One region of the Burkholderia sp. MR1-5-21 genome, then DNA from elsewhere that is predicted to be linked to it. Evidence: predicted binding sites of a transcription regulator. Region 1 holds the regulator's gene; each other region holds the start of a gene.
What was found. Region 1 encodes sigma-54, which starts transcription at its own class of promoters, with help from an activator protein. Its sites were predicted from a motif close to TGGCANGNAANCTGCTTT; they were not measured.

Region 1 (9,746 bases):
TGATGCGTTCCAGCACCTCGGCGCATGCACCGAACTGTGCGAGCGCCTGCTCGCCCTCGAGCGGAATGTCGTCGGGCAGCGGTTCGGCGATGCCGACGATCAGCCCGTTGGCCTCGACGCGATACGACAGCAGCTCGAAACGCTGGGTGCCGATCGCCTGCAGAAACAGCATCCCGAATTCGCCGGTGTCGCATTCGACGATGCGTGCCATGCAGCCGATCGTTTCGGGCACCGATACGGCGCCTTCCTGCGCGACTTCCGGTCCGCTCTTCAGCAGGCAGACGCCGAACGGTGCGTCGTCACGCAGGCACGCGCGCGCCATGTCGAGATAACGCGCCTCGAAGACCTTGAGCGGCAGCAGGCCTCCAGGAAACAGCACCGTATGTAGCGGAAACAGCGGCAGGTCGAGCAGGGTGGTCGATAGAGAGGACATGGCGCTTGCGGAGAAGCGGCGTCGCTAAGGTCTGTCGACCTCGGTCACGAGCCGCGACGACGCGTCGACATCCACGGGCGCGTCACGATGCCGCACGATCACGTTCGCCTCGCGCGCGAGGCGCGCGGCGAGCGTTTCCGCGATGAAGACCGAGCGATGCTGGCCGCCCGTACAGCCGATGGCGACGGTCAGGTAGCTGCGGTTGTCCTCGCGGAAGTGCGGTAGCCATTTGATCAGGAACGCATGGATGTCGTCGATCATCTGATGGACGATCGGCAGTGCGTCGAGAAACGCGATGACCGGCTGGTCGAGCCCGGTGAGCGGGCGCAATTCATGGTCGTAATACGGGTTCGGCAGCGCGCGCACGTCGAACATCAGGTCGGCATCGAGCGGCACGCCGCGCTTGAAGCCGAACGATTCGAACATCAGCATCAGGTCGTTGTTCTTCTGCTCGATGAAGCGCTTGACCCAGGTGCGCAGCACGTTCGCACGCAGGTTGCTCGTGTCGATCTGGTGGCCGAATTCGGCGAGCGGCGCGACGAGTTCGCGCTCGCGCTCGATTGCCTCCTCGAGCGACGACAGCAGGCCGACGTCGGCGTCGTGCGACGGGGAGCCGGACAGCGGATGGCGGCGGCGCGTTTCGGAAAAGCGCTGGATCAGCGCCGGCGTGCTCGCATTGAGGAACAGCACGCGCACGTCGTGATCGCACGACAGCGTGCGGATCAGGCCGGGCATTTCGTCGAGCGATGCGCTCGAACGCGCGTCGATCGCGACGGCGAGCCGCTGCTGGCCCTCTTCGGCGAGGTAGCGGGTCAACTCGGGCAGCACGTGCGGCGGCAGGTTGTCGACGCAGTAGTAGCCTGCGTCCTCCAGCGCGTTCAACGCGACGGATTTGCCGGAGCCGGAAATGCCGGTGATGAGAACAATGCGCATGGGAAGCAGAAAATCCTGACGTTTCATCATAGCACCGGCAACACGCACCCGCGCTGCGCGACCGGCCGGTGCGAGTTACACAAGCTTGCCGGGGAACTGGCTATCGGGATCTTGCATCGCGAGTCGTTGCCGATCCATGAAATCGCGCAACGTGTCGATTCCGCGCAACTGCAGGATCGTGTTGCGGACCGCCGCCTCGACGAGCACCGCGAGGTTGCGGCCGGCCGCGACCTGGATCGTCACCTTGCTGATCGGCAATCCGAGCACGTCGACGGTCTGGCTTTCGAGCGGCAGGCGCTGGAACTCGCCGTCGGGACGGCGCACGAGCTGAACGATCAGCTTCAGCTTCATTTTCCGGCGCACGGCGGTCTCGCCGAAGATCGTCTTGATGTCGAGGAGGCCGAGGCCGCGCACTTCGAGCAGGTTCTGCAGCAGCGGCGGGCAGCGCCCTTCGACGAAATCGGGGCCAAGACGCACGAAGTCGACCGCGTCGTCGGCGACGAGTCCGTGGCCGCGGCTGATCAGCTCGAGGCCGAGTTCGCTCTTGCCGAGACCCGAATCGCCCGTCAGCAGCACGCCCATCCCGAGGATGTCGAGGAACACGCCGTGCAGCGTCGCGCGCGGTGCGAGGATGCGCGACATGTAGAGGCGCAGGCTGTCGATCACCGCGGCGGCCGACATCGGCGTCGTGAACAGCGGGGTCGACGAGCGCGTGCAGCGCAGCACCAGTTCGGGCGGCGCGGCGGCGCCGCCGGCGACGACGAGGAACGGCGGCTCGAGGGCGATCAGCTCGGCCATGTGGCGCGAACGGTCCTCGTCGGTCTGCCGCTGGTAGTAGTCGATCTCGGCTTCGCCGAGCACCTGGATCCGGTTCGGGTGAATGAGGTTCAGGTGGCCGACGAGGTCGGCGCTCGACGTCGCATTGGCGACGGTGTCGGCCGAAAAGCCGCGTTCCCAGCCTTCATGCCCCGTCAGCCAGCTCAGCTTCAGCGTGGCCGCGTTGTCGTCGAAGATGCTCTGGGCGTTGATGCTGGACGTATCCATGAGTCCGTCACTCCAGTGAGCCGGTGCTTGCGCGTGGCGACGGGCGTCGCCATGCCGGGCCGGCGCCGGGCGGCCCGGGACGGCGGCTTGCGCCGCCTCGTTCGGGAAAATTTACGCCCGGATCAACTCAAGGTTGCCACTGAGTGAGCAGGCTATGCAACTCGACGCGATCCGTTTCGTTGTGCAAACGCTCGCGCGCATCGCGGTCGGACAGCAGTTGCGCGATCTCCGACAGGATTTCGAGGTGCTGCTGGGTGGCTTGCTCGGGGACGAGCAGGAAAATCAGGAGGGAAACCGGCTGGCCGTCGGGCGCCTCGAACGGAATCGGATCGGCGAGCCGCACGAACGCGGCGAGCGGATGCTTGAGGCCCTTGATGCGCCCGTGCGGAATCGCGACGCCTTCGCCGAGCCCGGTCGAGCCGAGGCGCTCGCGCGCGAACAGGTTGTCCGTGACGGTGCTGCGGGCGACGCCGTTCTGATTCTCGAACATCAGCCCGGCTTGTTCGAAGACGCGTTTCTTGCTGGTGACGGAGAGGTCGATGACGACGTTCTCTAGGGGCAGGATTTTGGCTAGGCGATTCATGTTGGCAGGCGATTGGGCGGCCTGGGGTCTCCTCGCGGCGGCAGACTGATTTTCCATGGTTGGCAATATCAAGGCGTTAGGCGATGGAGACCTGCAAGGCACGGTGACCGTACCCAACGCCCCCCGGCAATAACCGGAGCATTATAGAACACAGCCGAGCGCGTGGCGCGACGCGCTCGGGCGCCTGGCGCGAGTGGGGCACGGTGCCCGCGCCGTTGCACGCGGGCATAAAAAAACCGCCCGGCGAACCGGGCGGCGTACTGATGCGATGAAGCGGTTATGAAGCGGTCATTGCGGCGGCAGTTCGATCTGTTCGACGGCCGGCTGATGCTTGATCGGTTCGTGCGCGTGCGTTTGCAGGCGCTCCATGTGCTTGACGACCTGGCGGTCCAGCTTGTCGATCAGCAGATCGATGGCCGCATACAGGTTGCCGTTTGCGCTTTCGACGAAGATGTCCTTGCCCTTCAGATGCAGATTGATTTCCGCGCGTTGTTGCCTGTCCTTTTCCTTGTGGTTGTCGACCGAGAGGATCACAGTGCCATCGATCACCTGATCGCTATGCCGTAGCACCCGGTCCAGCTTGGTGATCACGTATTCGCGAATTGCAGGCGTGACTTCGAGATGATGTCCACTGATCTTCAGGTTCATAGTGCTTCTCCAAGCGAGTGACCACCAATCCGCTTCGATGCGGTCGTCCGGTCGACTTGCCCGTGCCGCCCGAGGCGGCCGATTGCGGACAGGTCGCCCGGCTTGTCCGCCGAAGGCGCGGCGGCCGGAACACGCCTGCCGCCGGGCAGGCAGCAGGCTTAAAGAGACTTGCGCAGATTCACTGCCGGGATCTTGAGGGCTTCGCGATACTTGGCAACCGTGCGGCGCGCGACCACGAAGCCTTGTTCTGCCAGCAGTTCGGCAATTCGGCTGTCCGAAAGAGGCGATTTTGGGTCTTCGGCTCCTATCAGTTGCTTGATCAGGGCACGGATGGCGGTCGACGATGCGGCGCCACCGGTGTCGGTCGAGACGTGAGATCCGAAGAAGTACTTAAATTCAAGCGTCCCGAACGGGGTCAGCATGTACTTCCCGGTTGTCACACGGCTGACAGTTGACTCGTGTAGGCCCAGCGTATCAGCAATCTCCCGCAAAACCAAGGGGCGCATCGCAATTTCGCCGTGCGCAAAGAAATTCTTCTGACGTTCGACAATAGCCTGCGCGACGCGCAGGATCGTGTCGAAGCGCTGCTGGATATTCTTGATCAGCCAGCGCGCTTCCTGCAGTTGCTGCTTGAGCGAACCGGCGGACGGATCGCCGCGGCTGTTGCGCAGGATGTTCGCGTAGAGATTGTTGATCCGCAGGCGCGGCACGACTTCCGGATTGAGTTCCGCCTGCCAGCCCTGGCCGGCCTTCTTCACGATGATGTCGGGCACGACGTAGTCGGCCTCGGCCTTGCCGTATGCGGCGCCGGGGAACGGCTCCAGCGAGCGGATCAGCGCGTGCGCGTCGCGCAGCGCGTCGTCGGTCGTCTTCAGGTGCTTGCGCAACCGTGTGAAGTCGCGCGCGGCCAGCAGTTCGAGGTATTGCGACACGATCTCGAGCGACAGCGTGCGCGCCGGGGACGGATCGAGCCGCAGCAACTGCAGCTTCAGGCATTCGGATGCAGAGCGGGCCCCGACCCCGGACGGGTCGAAGCTGTGCAGCAGCGCGAGCGCGGCGTTCAATTCGTCGCAGTCGACCTCGAGCTCGGGCGGCAGGTCGGCGAGCACCTCGTCGAGCGTCGCGGTCAGGTAGCCGTCGTCGTCGAGCGATTCGATCAGGAACATCACGAGCGCGCGGTCGCGCGGCCCGGCCTGCGTGACGCGCAGCTGCGCGGACAGATGGTCGCGCAGCGACGTCGCGGCTTCCTGCACCTGCAGCGGCGGGAGGTCGTCGTCGTCGGACGCGCCGCTCGCGCGGCCGAATTCGTCGAGGTTCCACTGCGGACCGTCGCCGCTGTCGCTGTTCGCGTAGCCGTCGTAATCGTCGCCGCCGGACGGCTCGTCGCGCTCGGCGCGCTCGCCGGTCTGGCCGGTGCCATTGGTGCCGGCCATCGGCTCGGGGTTCGATGCGGGCGGCGTCTGCGCGATCAGCGAACCGTCCGCTGCAACGCGCAGCGGGCTCGCGATCCATTCGTCGTCGTTCTCGAGCAGTGGATTCTGGGCGACCGCCATCGCCACTTCCTGCTGGAGTTCGAGCGTCGACAGCTGCAGGAGCCGGATCGACTGCTGCAGTTGCGGCGTCAGCGCCAGATGTTGCGACAGGCGGAGTTGAAGGCTGGCTTTCATGGCAAGGAGGGAGTCATACCCGGAGTTTGCCACGACGCAGGTGCATTGGGCCATCCGCGATTACGCGCGGCAAGGAATGGGGGCGAAACGGGGCGCGGCCCCGCGCGGCAGAGCCGGGCGGGGCCGCACAGGGCGTTGCCGTGACGGTGCGTTACATGCGGAAGTGTTCGCCGAGGTACACGCGGCGCACGCTTTCGTTCTCGATGATTTCGCTGGGGGCGCCGGCCGCGAGCACCGAGCCGTCGCTGATGATGTACGCGTGGTCGCAGATGCCGAGCGTTTCGCGCACGTTGTGGTCCGTGATCAGCACGCCGATGTTGCGCTGCTTCAGGAACTTGACGATCTTCTGGATCTCGAGCACCGCGATCGGGTCGACGCCCGCGAACGGTTCGTCGAGCAGGATGAAGCTCGGGTTGGTCGCGAGCGCGCGCGCGATCTCGACGCGCCGGCGTTCGCCGCCCGACAGCGACAGCGCCGGGTTCTCGCGCAGGTGGCCGATCTGCAGCTCGTCGAGCAGCGCTTCGGTGCGCGACGCGATCGCGTCCTTGGACAGGCGCTTGCCGTCGTCGCCGTATTGCAGCTCGAGCACCGCGCGGATGTTTTCCTCGACGGTCAGCTTGCGGAACACCGACGCTTCCTGCGGCAGGTACGACAGCCCGAGCGACGCGCGCTTGTGGATCGGCAGCAGGCTGATCGAGCTGCCGTTCAGCGAGATCTCGCCCGCGTCGAGCGGTACGAGCCCGACGATCATGTAGAACGACGTGGTCTTGCCGGCGCCGTTCGGGCCGAGCAGGCCGACGACTTCGCCGCTCTTCACGTCGAGCGACACGTCCTTGACGACCGTGCGCGAGCCGTAGCGCTTCTTCAGGTTGCGGACGACGAGCGAGCTGCTGGTGCCGGCCGGCTGGCGGTTCGGTAGTGCGTTCATTGGCCCGGCGCCCCCTGGATCGAGGTCGACGGCGCGAGCTTGGCCGGCGCGCCGTTCAGCGGCGCGGGGCCGCCGTTCTTCGGCGACAGCATCGCGCGCACGCGGCCGTTCGGGTTGCCTGGCGCCGCGACGTCCTTGCCGCCCTTCGCGGTGTAGAAGTCGTGCTGGCCATCGTACGTGACCACGCTGCCGTGCACGGTGTCGGCGATCGTCGACGTGCCCTGCAGGCGGCGCACCGTCGCGGCGGTCGTGAGCGTCGTCAGGTCCTGCTTGCCGTCGTAGTCGATGCGTTCCGAGTCGCCGTCGATGTATTCGTCGAGGCCTTCGCGCTTCTGGCGGAACGACGCGTGCTTCTTGCTGCTGCCGTACGACGTCGCGTACTGGTAGCCTTCCGGATCCTGCCGCACTTCGACGCGATCGCCCTTGATGACGATCGTGCCCTTCGTGATCACGACGTTGCCGGTCGCGACGGTCACCTGTTTCAGGTCGTCATAAGTCAGGTTGTCCGCCTCGACGTTGATCGGCTTGCTCTGGTCCGCCTTCTCGGCATGGGCGAGCGGCGCCATCCCGGCCAGCGGGAGCGCGACGAGCGTCGCGGCAAGCGCGGCGCGGACGGCGCGCGCGGCGCCGCCGGTATTCTGACGAGGGAACGATTCGTTCATGCAGTCACGTGTGGGATGCGTTACTTGGGTTGACCTTTCGAGCCGCCGGACGCATCCGACGCGGCAATCGTGCCGCGCACGTTGCCATACAGCTCGATGACCCGGGTGACGTTGTTGTACTTCATGCCGTCGGTCGCGTTGACGAGCGACAGGCCGCGCTGAAGTTTAACCGGCTTTTCGGTCTGGATCACATCGTCATTGACGAAGATCCGGAAATGCTGGGAATCGGCCTGCATCTGCGGATCGCCGCCGCCTGCCGCGCGCAGGATGCGCGCGTTGTCGTACAGGTCGACGATCGACACATCGCCGTTGACGGTGCCGCGCTTCGCGGTGGTCGTCACGACCGGCTTGCCGGGCTGGAACGCGCGCATCGCCGGATCGGTCAGGTCGCTCGATTCGGTATCTTCGTAGTGGATCAGCTTCTCCGCCGTCAGCCGGTACTGGGTCGCGCCGGACTGGTCGAGCTCGGTGACCGAGAAGTTGTCGGCGAAGTAGTCGGGCGTGTGGCGCTTTTGCTGTGCGGGGCCTTCGCCGGGCGGCGGCAGCGTCGCCTGCAGCAGCCACCACGTGATGCCCGCGAGCGCGGCGACCGCGGCGAGCGGCAGCAGCTGGGTCCAGCGGAAATGGGTATTCATCCGTCAGGCTCCGCAGGCGGCCGCAAGCAGCGCGTCGTAGCGGCGTTGCGCGCGCAGCACCGTGTCGCAGACTTCGCGCACGGCGCCTTGGCCGCCGCGGGCCTCGGCGACCCAGTGCGCGCGGGCGATCACCTCGGGATGCGCGTTCGCCGGCGCGGCCGCGAAGCCGCAGCGCAGCATCACGGGCAGGTCGGGCCAGTCGTCACCCATGTAGCCGCACGCGTCGGGCGCGAGGCCGAGCGAGCCGATCAGCTCGCCGAACACCGCCAGCTTGTTCTCGACGCCCTGGAACAGGTGCGTGATCTTCATTTCCTTTGCGCGCGCGGCGACGATCTCCGACTTCCGGCCGGTGATGATCGCGGTCGCGATGCCGGCTTCGCCGAGCAGCTTCACGCCGTGGCCGTCGAGCGAATTGAACGACTTCATCGCGTCGCCGGCGGCCGTGAACAGCAGGCCGCCGTCGGTCAGCACGCCGTCGACGTCGAAAATCATCAGTTTCACGCGGTTCGCGCGTTCGGCCGCAGTCAGCGGAGCGGTCATCAAATCACCTTCTTCGAGAACAGGTCGTGCATGTTCAGCGCGCCGATCAGCGCACCATCGGCATCGACCACCAGCATCTGGTTGATCCGGTGGCGCTCCATCAGTTCGACGGCCTCGACCGCCAGATGGTCCGGCGCGATCGTCCGCGGGTTGCGTGTCATCACGTCGGCGATCGGCAGCGTGCGGAAGTCGCCGTCGCACGCGAGCACGCGGCGCAGGTCGCCGTCGGTGAAGATGCCCGCGACCTTGCCGTCGGCGCCGACCACGGCCGTCATGCCCAGCCGCTTCGCGGTGATCTGGAACAGCGCGTCCGACAGCGTCGCGTCGAGCCCGACGGACGGGATCTCGTCGCCCGTGCGCATCACGTCGCGCACGTAGGTGAGCAGGCGCCGGCCGAGCGCGCCGCCCGGGTGCGAGCGCGCGAAATCCTCGGAGCCGAAGCCGCGCGCGTCGAGCACCGCGACGGCGAGCGCGTCGCCGAGCGCGAGCGCGGCCGTCGTGCTCGCGGTGGGCGCGAGGTTCAGCGGGCACGCTTCCTTCGACACAGCGGCGTTCAGGTTTACGTCGGCGAGCGTGCCGAGGCTGGAATCCGGGCGGCCCGTGATCGCGATCAGCTTCGCGCCGATGCGCTTGACGAGCGGCAGGATCGCGACGAGTTCTTCCGATTCGCCGGAGTAGGAGATGCCGATGAACACGTCGTCGGACGTGACCATCCCGAGGTCGCCGTGGCTCGCCTCGGCCGGATGGACGAAGAACGCGGGCGTGCCGGTGCTGGCCAGCGTGGCCGCGATCTTGCGGGCGATATGCCCCGATTTGCCGATTCCGGAAACCACCACGCGGCCGCTGCAGCCGAGCAGCAGCGCGACGGCTTCGACGAAGTCGCCGTCGAGCTGGTCACGGAGCGCGCGCACGGCGTCCGCCTCGATGTCGAGCACGTCGCGGGCGAGCGCGAGCGCCCGATCATCATTGATTTTCGCTATCATGCGCGGAGTATAGCAAAGGCGTTTGTTCGCCGCGCCGGCTCGTCGGACTCGTCCGATGTTGCCGGACCACCGCCACCACCCGCGCCCGCATTGCCGTGGCCCCGACGAACGAGGACGCTTTGCCCGTGATTTCCCCGCTCGAAATGACGCTCATGCTGCTGCTGGCTTCAGTGGTGGGCGTCGTCGTGTTCCGCTCGCTGAACCTGCCGCCGATGCTCGGCTACCTGACCGTCGGCATCCTGGTCGGCCCGCACGCGTTCGGCATCGCGGCGGATCTCGAACGGGCCGAGCATCTCGCGGAATTCGGCGTGGTCTTCCTGATGTTCTCGATCGGCCTCGAGTTCTCGCTCGCGAAGCTGCGTGCGATGCAGCGGCTCGTGTTCGGCCTGGGCCTGCTGCAGGTGGTCGCGACGCTCGTGCTCGCGCTGGTGCTCGGCATGCTGTTCGAGCGCTGGGTGCACATCACGTGGCAGGGCAGCATCGCGCTCGGCGGCGCGCTCGCGATGTCGTCGACCGCGATCGTGTCGAAGATGCTCGCCGAACGCCTCGAGATCGAGACCGAGCACGGCCGCAACATCTTCGGCGTGCTGCTGTTCCAGGATCTCGCGGTCGTGCCGCTGTTGATCGTGATCGCCGCGTTCGGCGCCGAGTCGTCGAAGGATCTCGCGCTGACGCTCGGGTTCGCGGCCG
Region 2 (9,746 bases), on a different contig from region 1:
GTGGTGCGCCATGGTTCGATATCGCGATAAATTCGTTTGAGGATTTCCTGATAGTTTCGATCGGTCATTGACGGGTGCGTCCGAGAGCCCTTGAGCACGGCCGCGATGATACCGCAGCCCGTCACTCACCGATACGCGTGCCGTAATCGACGGCTATGTGAAGGCCGGTACCGCGACGATCGGTGCGGGTTTCCTTCACCGAATCAGCCACGGGGCGCGGACGCCGTCCCTTTTCGACGCGACCGGCAATGACCGGTGGATCGGCGGAATTTGTCTCCCCATACCAGCGCAACGGCGCGTTCACGATCGACGGCGGCGTGATCCCTCTCGCATCGTCCCCGTTGCCTGGCGTGGATCAAACAGATGTGATGGTGGGTATGCGCCAGCGGTTCCAGGTCGTCAGCGGCCCGCCGGGCAGCAGATCAGCGTCCGATGAATACAACGGGCTCTGGCTGGACCCCTCGCCTGATGGCTTCGACGCGTGCGGTTCGACCCTTGCGTGCGTCTTCCGTACCGTGCAGCCCCATCGTGATGTCCAGCAGTACGGCGTCGGCGGCGGGCACGCCGCCCCCCGCCCACGCCTTCAGCAGTGCACGGATGGCTGCATACGAGCGGGTCGGCCCATTGGACAGCCGGGTGGCCAGCGATGCTGCCGTGGTCTCGACGTCCGGATCGGGACAAACGAAAGCCGCTACGCCGAGTTCGCCGGCCGTCTTGCCGGTCATCGGTTCGCCCAGCATCGTGAACCGAGCGGCCATCGCGCGGCCGGCGCGTTCTGCCAGGCGCTGAACGCCGCCTGCCACCGGCGCAGAACCGACGGAAGCCTCAAAGTGGTGAAAGACCGCGTTATCGGCAGCGACAATGAAGTCGCAGGCCAGCGCAAGCTCGAATGCGCCACCGAAGCACGCACCGCGAACGGCTGCGACGGTCGGAATCTGTAGCGCCTCGATCGCGCGGTAAGCCTGGTTCATCTCGCTGATGAAGGTGCGCCAATCGTTGAAGTCCTTGTCGATGAAATCAAGGACGTCTCCGCCATGACTGAAATTCGCTCCTTCGGCGCGCACCATCAGAGCCCGAATCCCGGAGTTGCTGGCCTCGTGTACGGCACTCTTGAGTGCTTCGCAGAACCGGTTGTTGATCAGGTTCAACGGGCCATCGGCCATCACGATGTGTCCAACGTTGTCGTCGCGTTCGAAGCGGATAACCGACATGTCAAGTCTCCTAAATGTTTTGGGATGTCGCTCGTAACGAGGCTCGCGCCAATACGGCGGAGCAAGCATGAATCGACGGGCTCTGTATCGGGGCAGGCAGATCCGGGCCGGTTCGGCTCCAGGCGAACTTGCTTGAAGAGCAGGTGCGACGAGTGTCGCGCCAAGGCGAACATTCGACAAGCCGATCTCACGAATAACGCTCTTCCACAAGGCTGATAACCTGCATCCGGACCCCATGGCGGCCGTCAGCGAGGCTTCAGTCAGGCTTCGATCGGGCCTCGTGCATGAATAGTTCGTGCACGAGGCCGCGCATCCAGCGGTTACCGGGATCGTCATGCTGCGAGCGGTGCCAGTGTTGCTTGACGTCAAAATGCGGCAACCTGTACGGAGGTTCCAGAAGCGCGAGATCGGCGATGCGCGCAAAGATCTCGCCGACATCGCTGGAAACCGTGACGACCAGATCCGTCATCGCGATGGTCATCGGGATGCTCAAGAAATGCGGCGTTTGGAGGAGCACCCTGCGCTGGATACCGTGTCCTTTGAGGAATTGTTCAACGATTTCCTGGCGGCGGCCCTCGGCCTGAACCACCGCATGGGGCAATTCGCAGAAGAGCTTCCTGGTCAGCCGCCCCTGTACCGCCGGATGATTCTTCCGGACAAGACACACGAACGAATGCCGAACCAGGCGTTGCTGAAAGACGTCTACGCCATCGAGATCCGGAAAATATCCGATCGCAAGATCGACCTCGCTTCGCTGAAGTGCGGACAGTAGCTGTTTGGGCGCCAGGGACACCGTCGTCACATTGACGCCGGGAGCGAGGCTGGTCATCCGCTGCAGCAATTTCGGAAGAGACACCATCTCTCCGACGTCCGACATCGCAATGTTGAATGTGCGCCGAGCCTTGTCCGGCTCGAAATTCGGCGCCGTCAGCACGCGTTCACGAATCTCGGCCAGTACCGACTGAACCACGGGCGCCAACTGCATTGCACGTGGCGTGGGTTGCATGCCGGACCGGGTTTTGACGAAGAGTGCGTCGCCAAGCTCTTCGCGCAGGCGCTTCAACGCATAGGACGTGGCAGGCTGACTCAGATTCAGCTCCACGGCCGCTTTGCCCAGATGTCCGTGACGCTGTAACGCGTCAAAAACGCGCAAAAGGTTGAGATCGAAGTTATCCATTTGACGAATCGACCGGACCGAGGAGATCTGTTCGGCAAATCATGCTCCGTTTCCGGCGTGCTTTCCATCTTCCCCGGCGGCGGCGGGGCGCGGGCACGTTCCCGCACGGGCGCACCGGGAATCCCTCGGGGCTTGCCGGATCCGCAATCGGTATGGCGGGAAGCCGACCCGATCGAATTGAAACGAAGGGCTTGGAAAGGCGAATGTCGATGAAATGTAATTTTTATTGGGCGCGCACGACGAAACCGAGCGCGGATGCACGTTATTGGGTCGGCGGAAACGGGGCTTGCTTGACCGTGGTGCATACGTTCCCACCGTCAATCAATATGGAATCCAAATCAATTATTCAAAACCGGGAGTAAGGGCGATTCTCCGGGATCGCAGTTCCAATGCCGCTTCGTGGCCAGTCCGGGCACCCGAAAACGGGCGACTGCAAGATCGTTTTTGCGAGAACGGCCAGTGCTGGCACGGCAGTTGCTCAATCACTCGTCGAGTCGGATCGCGGCATCGACGTTTGACAGCAAAACGAAAGAGGAGCCCACATGAAATTGATCAGCGCAATCATCAAGCCGTTCAAGCTCGATGAGACGCGGGAGGCGATCTCCGCCCTCGGCGCGTCGGGCATCACGGTGACGGAAGTGAAGGGGTTCGGTCGCCAGAAAGGGCACACCGAGCTGTACCGGGGCGCCGAATACGTCGTCGATTTCCAGCCGAAGGTGAAGATCGAGGTGGCCGTGCCCGACGATCTCGTCGACCAGGCAGTGGAAGCGATCGAGCAGGCTGCACGCACCGGCAAGATCGGCGACGGCAAGATCTTCGTCACGCCGATCGAGCAGGTGATCCGGATCCGCACCGGGGAGACGGGCGCGGACGCGCTGTAACAGACAAGACGAGTGACAAGAGGAAAACCACGATGCGTAAACTTCTGATGTCCCTGCTGATGGCTGGCTCGCTGATCGCGGCCGGCGTTGGTCCCGCGCTTGCGGACGACGCGGCGTCGGCCGCGGCTGCGCCTGCCGCCTCGGCGCCCGCCGACGCATCGGCCGCTGCCGCTGCGCCGGCCGCTTCGGCGCCGGCTGCGTCCGAGGCCGCCGCTTCCGCCGCCGCTGCGGCACCGGCTTCGGGCGCCGCCGACGCATCGGCCGCTGCCGCCGCGTCGGCCCCGGCCGCGCCTGCCGTCCCGACCGCGCCGTTCTCGGTCGATGCGTCGAAGATCAACTCGGGCGATACCGCGTGGATGCTGACCTCCACCGCGCTCGTGCTGTTCATGACGGTGCCGGGCCTCGCACTGTTCTACGCGGGCATGGTCCGCAAGAAGAACGTGCTCGCGACGGTGATGCAGAGCTTCGCGATCACCGCGCTGATCACGGTGCTGTGGACGGTGGTCGGCTACAGCCTCGCGTTCACGCCGGGCAACGGCTTCATCGGCGGCCTGTCGCGCGCGTTCCTGCACGGGATGAACTACATCCACGGCGACAAGGCGACGACGCTGACCGTCAGCCACCTCGCGCCGACGATTCCCGAGACGGTCTACTTCGTCTACCAGATGACGTTCGCGATCATCACGCCGGCGCTGATCTGCGGCGCGTTCGCCGACCGGATGAAGTTCTCGGCGATGCTCGTGTTCATGGCGCTCTGGTCGCTGATCGTCTATGTGCCGATCGCGCACATGGTGTGGGAACCGACCGGCTGGCTGTCGGCCGACGGCGTGCTCGACTTCGCGGGCGGCACGGTCGTGCACATCAACGCCGGTATCGCGGGCCTGATGTCGTGCCTCGTGCTCGGCAAGCGTGTCGGCTACGGCCGCGAAGCGATGGCGCCGCACAATCTGGTGCTGACGTTGATCGGCGGCTCGATGCTGTGGGTCGGCTGGTTCGGCTTCAACGCGGGCTCGGCGGTGGCGGCTGACGGCCGTGCCGGTTTCGCGATGCTGACGACGCAAGTCGCGACGGCCTGCGCGGCGCTCGGCTGGATGTTCGCGGAATGGGTTGCGAAGGGCAAGCCGTCGGTGCTCGGCATCGTGTCGGGCGCGGTCGCGGGTCTTGTGGCGATCACGCCGGCCGCCGGCTTCGTCGGCGTGACGGGTGCACTGGTGATCGGCATCGCGGCGGGCGTGATCTGCTTCTGGTCGGCGACGTGGCTCAAGTCGAAGCTCGGCTACGACGATTCGCTCGACGCGTTCGGCGTGCACGGCGTGGGTGGGATTCTCGGCGCGCTGCTGACGGGCGTGTTCGCTGTCAAGGATATCGGCGGCGCGGACGGCAACGTGATGCTTCAGCTCAAGGGCGTCGTGATCACGCTGGTGTACAGCGGCGTGCTGAGCTTCATCCTGCTGAAGCTGATCGACCTGACGATCGGCCTGCGCGTGACGGAAGAAGAGGAGCGCGAGGGCCTCGACGTGATCCTCCATGGCGAGGCGATCGAGTAATCGCAACGGGGCATCGATCTGTCAGTGAGCGCGGACGCCATCGATCGCGCCTGTTGAAGCGGGCAAGCGATACCGGCCGGCTGCTGCCGGCCGGTCGGTGAGCGCGCACGCGGAATCGCGGCGGGGACTTCGCGATTCCGGCAAACCCCCTGGCATGCAATCGGGACGCAAGCGCGGCGAGCGGCAAATCGTGCGAACCGGGTGACGGGCCAGGGTTGCGTGCGGGCCGTAGCGCGTCCGCCGTGACGCCGCCTTTCGGCAAACGCCGACGTCGATTGACTGCCCCGGCACGCAACGAGAAACGGGCGGCCTGAGCGGCGGTTGGCGGCTGCGAATCGCAATGCGGCGCACGATGCGTGCGGTCGGAAACATGCCCGCTACACCACCGGATGAACCGGACATCGCGAGAGCGGGTTCATGAAAGACAACGATCGGTGTCATCCCGCCGTATGGGTCGTACTCGCTTCGCAGCTTGCCTGTCTGACGATATTCGCAGGCGCAGAGGATTTCGTGATGAGAAGCAGATGGATGGGCGCGTGGTTCGGATTCAGCTTTCTGTTCGGCCTGATCCTGACGCGCGGCTACATCGGCATGTGGCGCAATCGCAGCGATGAAACAAGCATTGTCGGCTTCTTCCTTGACCACCCCACTTATCTGGCGATCGTCGTCGCGACGCTCGGCCAGGCGATCGCGATCCTGGTCGGCCATCCCGTTTGACGGCGCCGTCCCGTGCGCGAATGCGTAGCCCGTAGCCGTCGCCACTGCGACGAGCGGGCTTCCGATCAGGCATCGGGCATCAGACATCCATTTTCATTGTGTGAATCAATCGTGGAGCTCAGAAAATGAAAAAATCGTTGTTGGCACTCGCAATTTCCGGTGCGTTTTCAATAGCGGCACACGCGCAAAGCAGCGTGACGCTGTACGGCCTCATCGATACGGGCATCGTCTATACGAACAACCAGAACGGCCATAGCGCGTGGCAGATGGGGACGAGCTCGACGCAAAACACGGTGTTCGGTCTCAAAGGCACCGAAGACCTCGGCGGCGGCCTGCATACCATCTTCAAGCTGGAGCAGGGTTTCAACCTGAACAACGGTACGCAGGCGTTCCCCGGCGACGGCTTCGGCTCGCAGGCCTGGGTCGGCCTGCAAAGCGATCCGTACGGCACCGTGACGTTCGGCCGGCAGTTCGACGTGCTGAACGACCTGCTCGGGCCGCTCTCGGCCGAAAGCAACACCTGGGGCGGCAACCTCGCCGCGCATCCGTTCGAGAACGACAACCTGGCGGCCGACTCGGTGGTCGTCAACAACACGGTCAAGTACGTCAGCCCGACCTTCTACGGCGTCACCGTCGAAGGCATGTATTCGTTCAGCAACAAGGCCGGCGGCTTTGCCAACAACCGCGCGTACGGGTTCAGTGCCGGGTTCTCGCAGGGCCCCGTGAACCTCGCGGCCGGTTACCTGCAGTTCAACAGCGCCGGCGGCGGCGTGGCCGGCAGCAACCTGAACGGCGCGATTTCGCAGGGCGACGGCAGCGCGAACTTCATCGCGGAGCGCCAGCGCATCTGGGGCGCGGGCGGCAACTACACGTTCGGCCCGGCCACCGTCGGCCTCGTCTGGAGCCACACGCAGATCGACGACATGGCCAGCGTGATCTCCCTCGGCAGCGGCAGCTACATGCCGCTCGGCGGCACGCTGCGCGTCGACAACTACGAAGTCAACGCCAAGTACGCGATCACGCCCGCATGGGCCGTGTCGGCCGCCTACACGTTCACCGACGGCGCGTACTCGAACGGCGCGACGAACGCATCGCCGGCATGGAACACGGTGATGCTCCAGACCGATTACTCGCTGAGCAAGCGGACCGACTTCTATCTCGAGGGCGTGTATCAGCACGTGCATGGCGCGCCGGCCGGCTCCGTGCTCGCCAGCGCGATGATCAACACGCTGTCGCCGTCGTCGACGGGCACGCAGGTCGCGGTGACGGCCGGCATGCGTCACGCGTTCTGACCACCCGGTCCGGATCGCGGTCGACCGGACGGACGCGCCTGCCATCGCACCCTCATTTTCGAGATAAGAAGGTCAACGATCGGCAGGCGCAGTATCATGCGGTACGTTTCGGTTGACGAGGTTGCCCCGGCGCACGCCGGCTTCGTCGCCGCGTCCCGTATGAATCGAACGTTTGCCCATGTCCTTCCGGATCCTGCTTGTCGAAGACGACACCCGCTTATCCACGCTGATCGCCGGCTACCTGCGCAAGAACGACTACGAAGTCGACACCGTGCTGCACGGTGATGCCGCCGTGCCGGCGATCCTGTCCATCCGCCCGGATCTCGTCATTCTCGACGTGAACCTGCCGGGCAAGGACGGCTTCGAGATCTGCCGCGAGGCGCGCAGGGAGTACGACGGCGTGATCATCATGGTGACGGCGCGCGACGAGCCGTTCGACGAGCTGCTCGGCCTCGAGATCGGCGCCGACGATTACGTGCACAAGCCGGTCGAGCCGCGCATCCTGCTCGCGCGGATCAAGGCGCAGTTGCGCCGCACGCCGGCGCGCGCCGCCGACACCGCGGCCGCGCAGCCCGAGCGCTTCACGTTCGGCAAGTTCACGATCGACCGCACCGACCGCACCGTCGTGCTGCCGGACGGCGCCGTGCCGGACCTGACGTCGGCCGAGTTCGACCTGCTGTGGGTGCTCGTCTGCCACGCGGGCGAAGTGGTCAGCCGCGACGACCTGATGCTGCAACTGCGCGGCGTCGAATTCGACGGACTCGACCGCACGATCGACGGCCGCATCTCGAAGCTGCGCCGCAAGCTGCGCGACGACGCGAGCAACCCGCAGCGGATCAAGACGATCCGCAGCAAGGGTTATCAGTTCAGCAAGCATGCTTGGGAATGATTCGACCGGAGCAACGACGCACGGCTCACGGCTCACGCGTTGCGCGCGCGGCTGACCGGCCGGGACCGGAAGTGCGCACCCAGCCTGCCCGATAGCGGATACCCGCAATGACCCAACACCTCGACTCCCCCTCACTGTCGCCGCTGCGCTACGTCAAGTGGCGCTGGCTGCACTTCCGCCGCTCGTGGACGGACACACGCGCCGACCGGATCCCGAGCTGGTCGCGGCTCTACTTGCGCACCTACCTGCACCTGCTCGGCCTCGTGCTGCTGACGGCGCTCGTGCCGGCGCTCGCGCTCGGCGTCGTGCTGTCGCCGCAGGTCGTGTGGCATGCGTTCGATGCGTTGCCGGGCGACATCTGGATCGTTCTCGCATTCGTGCTGGTCCTCCCGGCGCTCGCCGCGTATCGCTGGATGCGGCCCGTGTGGTCGGATCTCGTGATGGTGCGCGAGCGCGCGATCGATTTCACCGGCGGACGCTTCAATACGCGTGCGCGCGAATCGCACAGCGTGATCATCGGGCCGCTCGCGCGCACGCTGAACGCGCTCGCGATGCGCATGGAGCGCCTGATCGCCGCGCAGCGCGACCTCACGAACGGCATCTCGCACGAACTGCGCACGCCGCTCGCGCGCGTGCGCTTCGCGCTCGAGATCCTGCGCGAGCCCGGTTCCGCGGCCGAATACGAAGGCGCGCTCGACAGCATCGCGCAGGACGTGACCGAGCTCGACGAGCTGATCGACATGAGCCTCACGTACGCGCGGCTCGAATACAGCTCGCTGCAGTCGAACCTCGAGCCGACCGCGCTCGCCGCGTGGTTCGAGCATCAGGTCAACGATGCCGCGCTGCTGTATCCGGAGAAATCGATCGACACGCGGATCGCGATCGCGTCCGACGTGCGCGTGAAGATGGACCGGCGGCTGATGTCGTACGCGATGCGCAACCTGCTGCGCAACGCGACCAAGTACGCGCGCTCGCAGATCGCGGTCGGCATCGCGATCGGGCACGGCAACATCTGCATCTACGTCGAGGACGACGGCCTTGGCGTGCCCGAGCCCGAGCGCGAGCGGATCTTCGATGCGTTCGTGCGGCTCGATCGCCGCACCGGCGGCTACGGGCTCGGCCTCGCGATCACGCGCCAGGTGCTGCACGCGCACAAAGGCCGGATCGCGGCCGTCGATCCGGTCGAACTCGGCGGCGCGCGCTTCGAGGTCAGCTGGCCGGTGTAGCAGGCTGTTGAAATCGGGTGTCGTGTAAACGGGCGTAGCAATCCGTGCATTATGAATAACGACCGCGAGATCTTTGGCGTTGACCTCGATGCGCGGATTGGATGAGATGCAAGTATCGCTCGCTGTTCACGACGGTGAAGCTGAAAGGCTATGTCCCAATTGATCACCCTCGTCGGCATATGTGATCGTTGGCGACGCGGGATCCGGCTATGCGGTAAGCCCGGGTCCAAGCCATACCCGACAGTCGTGCGAGCTATCGACACGCCGAGTTTCAGGCACGACGGGATCGGATGCTCGCGTGCTGCCTCGTCGTATTCTCGCCGATGTCCTGCTTCTGGTCGCTTACCGGACGGCTTCGCAATTCCGCTTTTTCTGTCATCTCCTCAGACGCTGCGAGTCCACGGGGACACGCAGCGTCCTTGAGTTGTGCGCCCGATTCCAGAAAACCAAACAGGCTTCGAATTCCGGCGGATCGAGCGCCGCGAACATCCGGCAGACGTGTCGTGCGACGGAATCCTATGCTCTGGCGACAGGTATTGGCGCAGTCAGTCGAGCTTCGATTCGTCCCAGATCTAGATGGCGCCCCAGCTATCTGCCACAGACAAAATCGTGTACAGCGCGATCATCGGAAATTCCCGCAAATCGTGCCGGGAAGGTCGGCTACGCGGATCCGTCAAACCGCCGAATACTTCTTTGATACTCAACACGTCCTGCTTCAAAACGGGCTGTCGCACGGGCTTCCCACCGGGCAAAACCATGACTACAACCCGTCACGTCAATCCTTTCAAGCAAACGGAAGCGCTTTT
Region 3 (9,746 bases), on a different contig from region 1:
TGTGCCGCAATGCCGGTTGTGATGTCGTCGGCCGCGCATTCGCTCCGGCTTGGAACGCGCGGCCGCCGCGCTTACTTCCCGATGCTGCCCAGCGTGCCGAGCAGGCCTGTGACCGGCGACAGGAGTCCGGTCGAGCTGCCCGACGTGGAGCCTGTCGCGCCGCCCACGAGCGACGTGACCGGCGCGAGCGGGTTCGACGTGCCCCCGGTGCCCGCTGCGCCGGTGACGGTATTCAGCAGACCCGTAACGGGCGCGAGCGGGTTTGCACCGCTTGCGCCGCCTGTCGTGCCGCCCGCTGCGCTGCCCAATGCACCGGTGACGGTGGAGACGAGGCCGGTGACCGGGGCGAGCGGACTGCTGCCGCCCGCGCTGCCCAGCAGACCGGTGACCGGCGCCAGCGGATTGCTCGCGCCGCCCGAGGTCGCGCTGCCGCCGAGCGTGCCGGTGAGCGAGCCGAGCGGCGTCGAGCCGAGTCCCGACAGCAGGCCGCCGAGCGGGTTGGTCGAGCCGGAACCCGATCCCGTGCCGTTCTGTACGGTCACGCTCGTGCCGCCGACGAGGCTCGTGATCAGGCCGGGGATCGGCGCCGCGCCGTTCGGGCCGTTCGGATTGACGAGACCGCCTGCGTTCGTCACGGTGTTGCCGACTGCGGTGACGAGCTGGCCGACATCGCCGACAAGCGGCTGCTGCGACGTGCCCGCGACCTGCTGGCCAGCCGAGCTGACCGCGCCGCCGATCTGGCCGAGCAGGCCGGACACGGGTTGACCGAGGCCCGTCGTCGTGCCGACCTGTTGCGTGACCTGGCCGGCGGTGATCACGAGCGGCGTGATCGCCGAGCTGATCGGTTGCGTGATTTGCTGCACGGGGCCCGACGACAGCGTCGAGCTGACCGTATTGCCTGCTGCGCCGAGGCCGTTGGCGACCGTGTCGAGCACGGTGCCGACAGGCGTCGTGACGGGCGCCAGCGGCGACAGCGGGCCGGTGCCGAGCGCCTTGACGGTCTGGCTCAGGCCGGACACGGTGTTCCCCGTTGCGCCGACAACGTTGCCGAGGCCGGCGACCGTCGTGCCGACCGGGTTCTGCGTGGAGCCGATCTGTCCGAGTCCGTTGCTTACCGCGTCCGTGGCCGCGCCGAGGATCGTGCCGGTGCTGGAAACGGTGTTGCCGAGGCCTTGCGTCACGCCGTTGCCGGCGCCCGGCACGCTGACGTTGCCGACCGTGCTGCCGAGATCCGTGGCGGTGTTGCCGACCGTGCTGACGACGCCGGTGGTGCCGGTCTGCGTCGGGGTGGGCGTCGGCCCCGGGTTCGGGCCGCTCGTGCTGCCGCCGTTGTTGCTGCTGGCCGCCTGCGGCGGCGCGCTTGCGCTGTTGCCGCCGCAGGCGGCCAGCATGCAGGCGGCCGCGAATGCGGTGAGGGGAATGCGCCACTGACGCAGCGCGGCCGACGTGAGAGAACGTTGCTGGGACATGTTTGACTCCTCGCAGTCTTGGCGATGGATGGAACGAGCGGATTTACTTGCCGTGGATGCCGCCGAGCAGGCCGCCGAGCAGCCCTGTTACGGGCGCGAGCGGATTCGACGACGTGCCCGAGTTCGTGACGGCGCCAGTGCCGCCCGACAGCCCGGAAGTCACGCCGCCGACTGCGCTGGTCACCGTGGAGACGGCGCCCGTGACAGGGGCAAGCGGGCTGCTGCTGCCTGCGCCGCCGGTCGCACCGCCGAGCGCACCGGTGACGGTGGAGACGACACCGGTGACCGGCGCGAGTGGGCTGCTGCCGCCAGCGCTGCCGGTCGCGCCGCCGAGTGCGCCGGTGACGGTGGAGACGAGACCGGTGACCGGCGCGAGTGGGCTGCTGCCGCCAGCGCTGCCGGTCGCGCCGCCGAGTGCGCCAGTGACGGTGGAGGCGAGGCCGGTGACGGGCGCGAGCGGGCTGCTGCTGCCTGCGCTGCCGGTCGCGCCGCCGAGTGCGCCGGTGACGGTGGAGGCGAGGCCGGTGACGGGCGCGAGCGGGCTGCTGCTGCCGCCGGTCGCGCCGCCGAGCGCGCCGGTGACGGTGGAGACGAGGCCGGTGACCGGCGCGAGCGGGCTGCTGCTGCCTGCGCTGCCGGTCGCGCCGCCGAGTGCGCCGGTGACGGTGGAGGCGAGGCCGGTGACGGGGGCGAGCGGGCTGCTGCTGCCGCCGGTCGCGCCGCCGAGTGCGCCGGTGACGGTCGAGACGACGCCCGCGAGCGGCGCGAGCGGGTTGGTGACGCCGCTGCCGCCGGTCAGCAGTCCGCCGACTGCCTTCACTGTGTTGCCCGTCGACGAGACGGTGTTGCCGACGCCGGTCGTGACCGGGTTGCCGCCCGTCGATGCGATGAGTGCGCCGCCCTGGTTCAGGCCGTTGCCGAGCGTCCCGAGCACGGTGCTGATCGGTGCGCCAAGGCCCGTCGCGGAACCGATCGTCTGGGTCGTCGTGCCGACCATCGTCGTGATCGGCGTGATCGCGGAACTGACGGCCTGCGTGACCTGCTGGACCGGGCCCGTCGACAGCGCGTTGGTGAGCGTGTTGCCGCCGTTCGCGACGGCGTTGCCGACCGTGGACACGAGACCGCCGACGGCGCCGGTGACGGGCGCGAGCGGCGACAGCGGACCGCTGCCGAGGCTCGTGACGAGATTGCCGGTCTGCGTGACGGCGCCGCCGAGCTGATTGACCACGCCGCCCGTGCTGGCGACCGTGGTGCCGACCGGGTCCTTCGTCGCGCCGAGCTGACCGAGGCCGTTGCCGATGCCGTTACCGAGCGTCGACACCGCGCCGCCCACGCTTTGCAGGATGCCGCCGGCGGCTTGCGTCGTCTGCGGGTCGACGCCCGGCAGCGTCTGGCTGCCGACGACGGTGCCGAGGCCCGACACGGCCGAGCCGGCGTTGGTGACGAGGTTGCTGTTGCTTGCGAGGACGGTCCCCACCGCGTTCGACGACACGCCCGACGTACCGCTCGTGCCGCTGGTCGTCCCGCTCGTGGTGCCGCTGGTTGTCCCACTCGTGGAGCCACTGGTACTGCCGCTCGTCGAACCGCTCGTGCTGCCACTCGTCGTGCCGCTGGTGCTGTCGCTCGTACCCGATGTGCCGCTCGTCGAGCCCGAGGTGCCGCCGCCGGACGTGGAAATCGCATCGCCGCTGCTCGAACCCGAGCCGCTGAGGCCCTTGCTGATCGAACCGGAACCGCCGCACGCGGAGAGGGAAAGCATGGCTGCCACGGTGGCCGCGATCAGAGTCGTCCGGAGCCTGCCATGAGGGATTACCTGAATGTCCATTTCGTCCTCGCATTAAAACTGTGTTGTGTTGGGTGGAGCGCGGACTACTCTGCAACTGTCGTGCCATTCCGGCGGTCGTCGGTTCGACGAATTGTTTTAAACGGGACAACTCCTTTCAGGAAAGGGACTTAGGAGAATTGAAAGATTGTTGAAATTGTTTAAGCGGAGGTGAGTGAGAACGATTTCTGTCGTCTCGTAACGTAACATCACAACATTGGCGTTACGAGAGAGACGTAACGTGGGTGCGGAAAGCCAGGCGGAACGGGTGGTTTGTTTTACTGGTGGATTAGATGTGCACATCTAACCTATCGTTAATCCTATGTGTAAGCCGTACCGAAACACCGTACAAATACGTCGTGCTTCGAGTCGCTTTTTTTCGATCCGGCGTTGAAAGAGGTTGGAATTTAATAGGGATCGGAGATAAGATTTGGGGCAGGTGTAAGGTTTGTACGAATTGGTACATGACGTTCGGGGAGGGCTCCTATCGCGAATGTTAACTTGCATCAAACGACGATCCGCTCCCTTCGGGACGATCTATAAAGAAAGCGCACCTGCTTGTCGTCACGGCTGATGTGGCGAACGATGCGGGGCATGGCCAAATATGCGGGGCACGACAACGTATAAGCGGCCAGAGAAAGATAGATACAGGCACGAGGAAATAAAATGAAAGCAATGATGATTCGCTTCCTTCGGGAAGAAACCGGGGTTACCGCGATCGAATATGGTCTGATTGCGGGTCTGATTGCCGCCTTGATCATTGGTAGCGTGACGTCGATCGGCACCAAGGTCGAAGCGCTGTTTTCCCAGATCGCCAGCTCGCTGCCGTCTGGCTGACCGTTGCAGTCCGGTGTGTGGCGAGCGGGCCGTGATGCGGCTCGCTCGCCGTTACGTCTGCGTTCGCGGTCGGTTGCGCTATGGCACATCTCTTCAGCATCAGCATTTTTTTTGCCTGGGCGACGCTCGTCGCAGCGGGTGATATCCGATTTCGGCGCGTCCAGAATCCGCTCGTCCTGGCGGGACTGATTGCGGCATTGGCCAGTGCATTTGCCGGTGCCAATCCATTTGGCGTTTCGACGGATCGCGCATTGATCGGCATGCTTGTCGGGCTTGTCGGCCTTTTCCCGTTTTTCGCATTTCGCGTAATGGGTGCGGCAGACGTGAAGGTTTTCGCCGTGCTCGGCGCGTGGTGCGGCATGCATGCGCTGTTATGGCTGTGGGTCGTCGCCAGTCTCGCGGCCGGCGTGCATGCGCTCGCACTGGTGATGCTGTCCCATACGCCGCTCAATGCGCTATGGCAGCGCGGCACGCCGACGATGGCGCTCGGCGCGCGCCGCGCAACCCCTTATGCCGCGTGCCTCGTGGCGCCCGCAGCAATATGGCTCGCCTATCTTGTCGTCACCGGGGGCGCACGATGAAACGACAGCACCCGCCGCGAACCTGGCGGCGCCAGCGGGGCGCGACCGCGGTCGAGTTCGCGATGGTATTCCCGCTGTTCTTCGCGATCTTTTACGCGATCGTGATGTTCGGCATGATTTTCGCGATCCAGCAAAGCCTGACGCTGGCCGCAACCGAGGGCGCGCGAGCCGCATTGAACTATGTCTACGAGGCGAACGGATCGGCGACGAAGGCGCTGACCGACCGGGCGTCGGCCGCTCAGGCGACGGCGGTCGGTCTCACGACGTGGCTGCCGAACGTACAGGTCCCGACGCCGTCGTCGGGGCCGTGCAGCTACGACGGCACGATGTATTGCGTGACGGTCCAGGTGATCTACCCGTATCAGGCTTACCCGCTGGTTCCGTCGCTGCCGCTGTTCAGCTCCTTCATTCCGTCTCAGCTGACCAGCACGGCAACCGTGCAGATCAGTCCGGCGAGCATCCTGTGACGCATCGTGCACGGCGCGGCTCCGGGCCCGGAAGCAGCGCGCGCGCTTCGACATAACAACATTCACTACGGCACCCAACACTTACCATGGCCAACAACTTGACGAAGATCATCGCCGGGCTGCTGATCGCGATCGCCGTTCTGCTCGGGATCTACGCATGGATGCTCGGGCGCGGTCCGGCGCGCGCGCCTGTTGCGGCCGTGTCTCCGGCCGTCGCGACGAAGACCGTGCAGATCGTCGTGGCGGCGCGTCTGTTGCCGGCCGGCCAGCCGATTCCTGCCGACGCGTTGAAGCTCGCGCCGGCGCCGGCATTGCCGACAGGCGGGTTCAACGACCCGTCGCCGCTCGTCGGCCGCGTGCCGGCGAGCGACATCCTCGCCGCATCGCCGGTGCTCGAGAACGCGCTGACGTCGGGGCTCGCGGATCAGGTCGCGCCGGGCGAGCGCGCCGTCGCGGTCAAGGTCGACGAGTCGAATGCGGTCGGCAACCGGCTGCGGCCCGGCAATTTCGTCGACGTGTTCCTGAACCTGCGGCGCGACGGCGCCGGCGGCGTCCAGTCGAGCGCCGAGATTCCGATGACGCAGGCGCGCCTGCTGCTGTCGAAAGTGCGCGTGCTGTCGTTCGGCGACGCGACGCCCGATCGCGATGGCGGCGCAGGCGCGACGGGCGCGGTGCGCACGGCCGTGCTCGCGGTGCCGACCGCGCAGATCGACGCGCTGACGCTTGCCGAGGCGAGCGGCCGCCTGACGCTGGCGCTGCGCAATCCGCACGACGACGAGATCGCTACGCAGACCGTAGCAATGCGCACGGCGGTCAACCAGGCGCCGTCGGCCGTGGCCGCCGCCGGGATGTCGCTCGACGAGCTGTCCGCGGGACGGGCGCGCAACCTGCCGCGCGCACCGGCCGCGCCGAGGTCGCCGGTCGTCGCGCGATCGGGCAACGGCCGCATCGAAGTGATTCGCGGGGGGCGGACCGAGACGGTTGCCTATTGAACAACAGCGGAACGACAGCGCACACGATCATCGACAGCAGCAACGGAAGGGAGAGGGCCGCTCGACGGTCTCCGACACAATGACAAACAAATTGATTGCTTTCGCAATTGCCCTCTGGGCCATGACGTTCGCAGCGCTCGCGGGGGCCGCCGGCGTGAGCGGTTCGATCGACCTCGCAGTCGGTGCGCAGCGGCAGATCGCCGCCGGGCACGCGCTGCAGCGGGTTGCGGTCGGCGATCCGTCGGTTGCCGACGTGCTCGTAATGAAGGGCGGCCGTGCCGGCACCGTCCTGCTGGTCGCGAAGGCGCCCGGTTCGACGAACGTGATGCTGTGGGAGCGCGGCCGCGACGAGCCGACCGTATGGAACGTCAATGTCGTCGATGCGGCCGCGCAGGCCGTGCTCGATGATTCGACGCCCGGTGTGAAGGCCTATGGCGGCACGTCGGTGGTGTCCGGGTCGGCGGTGTCGCTCGATGCGCACGAGCGGGCCGCTGCCGTCGGCAAGCGCATGAGCGGCAAGGATGGCATGGTGATCGACACGTCGACGGTCGGCGGCAAGAACACTGTGCAGGTCGACGTGCGCGTCGTCGAGTTCAGCCGTTCGGTATTGAAGGAGGTGGGCCTGAACTTCTTCAAGCAGAGCAACGGTTTCGCGTTCGGTGCATTCACGCCCGGCGGACTGCAGTCGGTGACCGGCGGCGCGACGTCGGCGTTCCAGGCGACGGCCGGCCTCCCGATCGCATCCGCGTTCAACCTCGTCGTGAATTCGGCCGGCCGCGGCATTTTCGGGAACCTGTCGATTCTCGAGGCCAACAATCTTGCACGCGTGCTCGCGCAGCCGACGCTCGTCGCGCTGTCCGGCCAGAGCGCGAGCTTTCTCGCGGGCGGCGAAATTCCGGTGCCGGTGCCGCAGGCGCTCGGGTCGACGGCGATCCAGTGGAAGCAGTACGGTGTCGGCCTGACGCTCACGCCGACCGTGCTGAGCCCGCGCCGCATCGCGCTCAAGGTCGCGCCGGAATCGAGCCAGCTCGATTTCGCGCACGGCGTGACGATCAACAGCGTGTCGGTGCCCGCGATCACGACGCGCCGCGCCGACACGACAGTCGAGCTCGGCGACGGCGAGAGCTTCGTGATCGGCGGCCTGATCGATCGCGAGACGATTTCGAACGTCAACAAGGTGCCGTTCCTGGGCGACCTGCCGATCATCGGGACGTTCTTCAAGAACCTGAACTATCAGCAGAACGACAAGGAGCTGGTGATCATCGTGACGCCGCATCTCGTTGCGCCGATCGCGAAGGGCGCATCGTTGCCGGCGACGCCGGGCGAGCTGTCCGAGCAGCGCGACGGACCGGTGTGGCGGTCGTTCCTCGGCGGCATTGCGTCGCCCGATGCGGCGCCGGGGTTTTCGAAATGAACGCGGGGCGTGTCGTCGCGCGGAATGCAACCGGGGGTGTTCAACATGAACGCGAGAACCCTTTCCTTGGCTGAGCCCGCCGTGACCGACTATTTCGTGTGCGCGTCGCAGCAGGACAAGCACGTCAGCTGGCTGGGCAAGACGCTGGTGTCGGCCGGCGCGGTCGAGGCCGCGCCGCTCGAGCCGGCCGCGCTCGCACAGCGCATCTCGGGACTCAACCCGGCGATCGTCTTCATCGACTTCTCCGGCGCACAGGCGGCCGCGAGCGCGGCCGCCGCGGCAGTGCGGCTCTCGCATCCGGGGTTGCCGGTCGTCGCGCTCGGCACGCTGGCCGAACCCGAAAGCGCGCTGGCCGCGCTGCGGGCCGGCGTGCGCGACTTCATCGACGTGTCCGGGCCCGCGGACGACGCGCTGCGCATCACGCGCGGATTGCTCGAACACGTCAGCGGCGAGCCGGCGAACCGTCACGGCAAGCTCGTCGCGCTGCTCGGCGCGCGCGCCGGGATGGGCGTGAGCACGCTCGCCACGAACCTGGCGGTGTTGCTGCAAAAGCGCGCAGCGCCTGGCGCGGACAGTCGCGCGGCTGCGTTCGGCGCCACTGCGCCGCACGGCCGGCAGACCGCGCTCGTCGATCTCGGCCTGCCCGCGGGAGACGGTGCACTGTTCCTCAACACGCGTTGCGAATTCCATTTCGTCGAGGCCGTGCGCAACCTGCGCCGCATCGACCGCACGTTCGTCAACACCGCGCTGACCCGCCATGCGAGCGGCGTCGCGCTGACCACGTTGCCGCCGAACCTTGCCGACCTGCGCGACGTGTCGTATGCGTCGAGCGTCGGCCTGCTGAACCGGCTGCGCGCGTTCTTCGACCAGCAGATCGTCGATCTCGGCGGATTCTCGAACCGCGAGTTCGTCGCGCAGATCGCGGCGGCGGCCGACGAGGCGTGGCTCGTCTGCGACCAGGGCGTCGCGTCGATCGTGTCGGCCGTCGATCTGCTCGAAGGGCTGCGCGATACGGGCGTCGACATCGGCAAGATCCGGCTCGTCGTCAACCAGTACGATCCGGCGCTCAACCTGACGCCCGGCCAGATCGCCGAGCGTCTCGGGATCGGCCAGCTGGCGACGCTGCCCGCGCGCCGCGTGCCGATCGGCCATGCGGCCAACCAGGGCCGGCTCATCGTCGACGCGGCCGAGCGCGATCCGTACGTGCGCGCGCTCGAGCCGCTCGCCGAACGGCTGACCGGCGTCGCCGCCGCACCGCGCGCCGCGTCGGGCCTTTCCGCGCTGAAGCGCTTCATTCAACCTTCGTCCAAGCGGTCGTAAGCGATGGCACACGACATTCAATTTGCCGACGGCGCCGCGCCGTTCTCCCAGACGCAGCAATTCCACGACATCAAGAATGCCGCGCACGAGCACCTGCTGACGCGCATCGAGGAACTGGGCGCCGAATTCGGCCGCTGGTCGCGACAGGCGATCAACCAGTTCGTCGACCTGGAGATCGACAGCTTCGTGCGCCTGCGCCGCATTCCGCTGAACGAGAACGAGGTGCGCACGATCGCGGAGGCGCTGACGAAGGAGCTCGCCGGATTCGGGCCGATCGAGGATCTGCTCGCCGATCCGCACGTCGAGGACATTTTGATCAACGGCTACAACGACATCTACGTGTCGCGTCACGGAATCCTGGCGAAGCTGCCGGTGCGTTTCACCGACAACGCGCACCTGCTGCGGATCGTGCGCCGGATCCTCGCGCCGATCGGCCGCCGTCTCGACGAATCGAACCCGATGGTCGACGCGCGGCTGCCGGACGGCGGGCGCGTGAACGTGGTCATCGAGCCGCTGTCGATCGACGGGCCGGTCGTGTCGATCCGCAAGTTCCGCAAGGATCCGCTGAAGCCGGCCGACCTGCTCGGCAACGGCACCTACAACGAGGAGATCGGCGCGCTGCTCGAGGCCGCCGTCGAGGCGCGCTGCAACGTCCTCGTGTCGGGCGGCACGAGCTCGGGCAAGACCTCGCTGCTCAACGCGCTCGCGTTCCACATTCCCGAGCCGGAACGCGTCGTGACGATCGAGGACACGGCCGAACTGTCGCTGAACCACCCGCACGTCGTGCGGCTCGAGAGCCGGCCGGGCGGCTTCGACGGCACCGGCGTGGTGACGATCCGTGACC

Region 2: the regulator sigma-54 is predicted to act here: its motif matches at 2,852-2,869, upstream of ACV229_RS27585 (P-II family nitrogen regulator).
Region 3: the regulator sigma-54 is predicted to act here: its motif matches at 3,343-3,360, upstream of ACV229_RS04095 (collagen-like triple helix repeat-containing protein).

Annotation. Positions count from the first base shown of each region.
Region 1 is NZ_JBSAXD010000009.1:207,644-217,389, forward strand. It holds gene ACV229_RS15185 (LON peptidase substrate-binding domain-containing protein) at 1-433, opposite strand, end outside; gene rapZ (RNase adapter RapZ) at 458-1,366, opposite strand; gene hprK (HPr(Ser) kinase/phosphatase) at 1,442-2,410, opposite strand; gene ACV229_RS15200 (PTS sugar transporter subunit IIA) at 2,538-3,050, opposite strand; gene hpf (ribosome hibernation-promoting factor, HPF/YfiA family) at 3,282-3,641, opposite strand; gene ACV229_RS15210 (RNA polymerase factor sigma-54) at 3,800-5,308, opposite strand; gene lptB (LPS export ABC transporter ATP-binding protein) at 5,460-6,236, opposite strand; gene lptA (lipopolysaccharide transport periplasmic protein LptA) at 6,233-6,898, opposite strand; gene lptC (LPS export ABC transporter periplasmic protein LptC) at 6,919-7,533, opposite strand; gene ACV229_RS15230 (KdsC family phosphatase) at 7,537-8,073, opposite strand; gene kdsD (arabinose 5-phosphate isomerase KdsD) at 8,073-9,056, opposite strand; gene ACV229_RS15240 (cation:proton antiporter domain-containing protein) at 9,182-9,746, shown strand, end outside.
Region 2 is NZ_JBSAXD010000023.1:83,575-93,320, reverse strand. It holds gene ACV229_RS27600 (glutaminase) at 1-68, opposite strand, end outside; gene ACV229_RS27595 (enoyl-CoA hydratase/isomerase family protein) at 423-1,211, opposite strand; gene ACV229_RS27590 (LysR family transcriptional regulator) at 1,468-2,388, opposite strand; gene ACV229_RS27585 (P-II family nitrogen regulator) at 2,931-3,269, shown strand; gene ACV229_RS27580 (ammonium transporter) at 3,302-4,816, shown strand; gene ACV229_RS27575 (hypothetical protein) at 5,330-5,533, shown strand; gene ACV229_RS27570 (porin) at 5,659-6,825, shown strand; gene ACV229_RS27565 (response regulator) at 7,004-7,714, shown strand; gene ACV229_RS27560 (ATP-binding protein) at 7,822-8,940, shown strand.
Region 3 is NZ_JBSAXD010000002.1:330,068-339,813, reverse strand. It holds gene ACV229_RS04100 (collagen-like triple helix repeat-containing protein) at 72-1,469, opposite strand; gene ACV229_RS04095 (collagen-like triple helix repeat-containing protein) at 1,513-3,294, opposite strand; gene ACV229_RS04090 (Flp family type IVb pilin) at 3,958-4,128, shown strand; gene ACV229_RS04085 (A24 family peptidase) at 4,209-4,709, shown strand; gene ACV229_RS04080 (TadE/TadG family type IV pilus assembly protein) at 4,706-5,176, shown strand; gene cpaB (Flp pilus assembly protein CpaB) at 5,263-6,168, shown strand; gene ACV229_RS04070 (type II and III secretion system protein family protein) at 6,248-7,582, shown strand; gene ACV229_RS04065 (fimbrial protein) at 7,628-8,902, shown strand; gene ACV229_RS04060 (CpaF family protein) at 8,906-9,746, shown strand, end outside.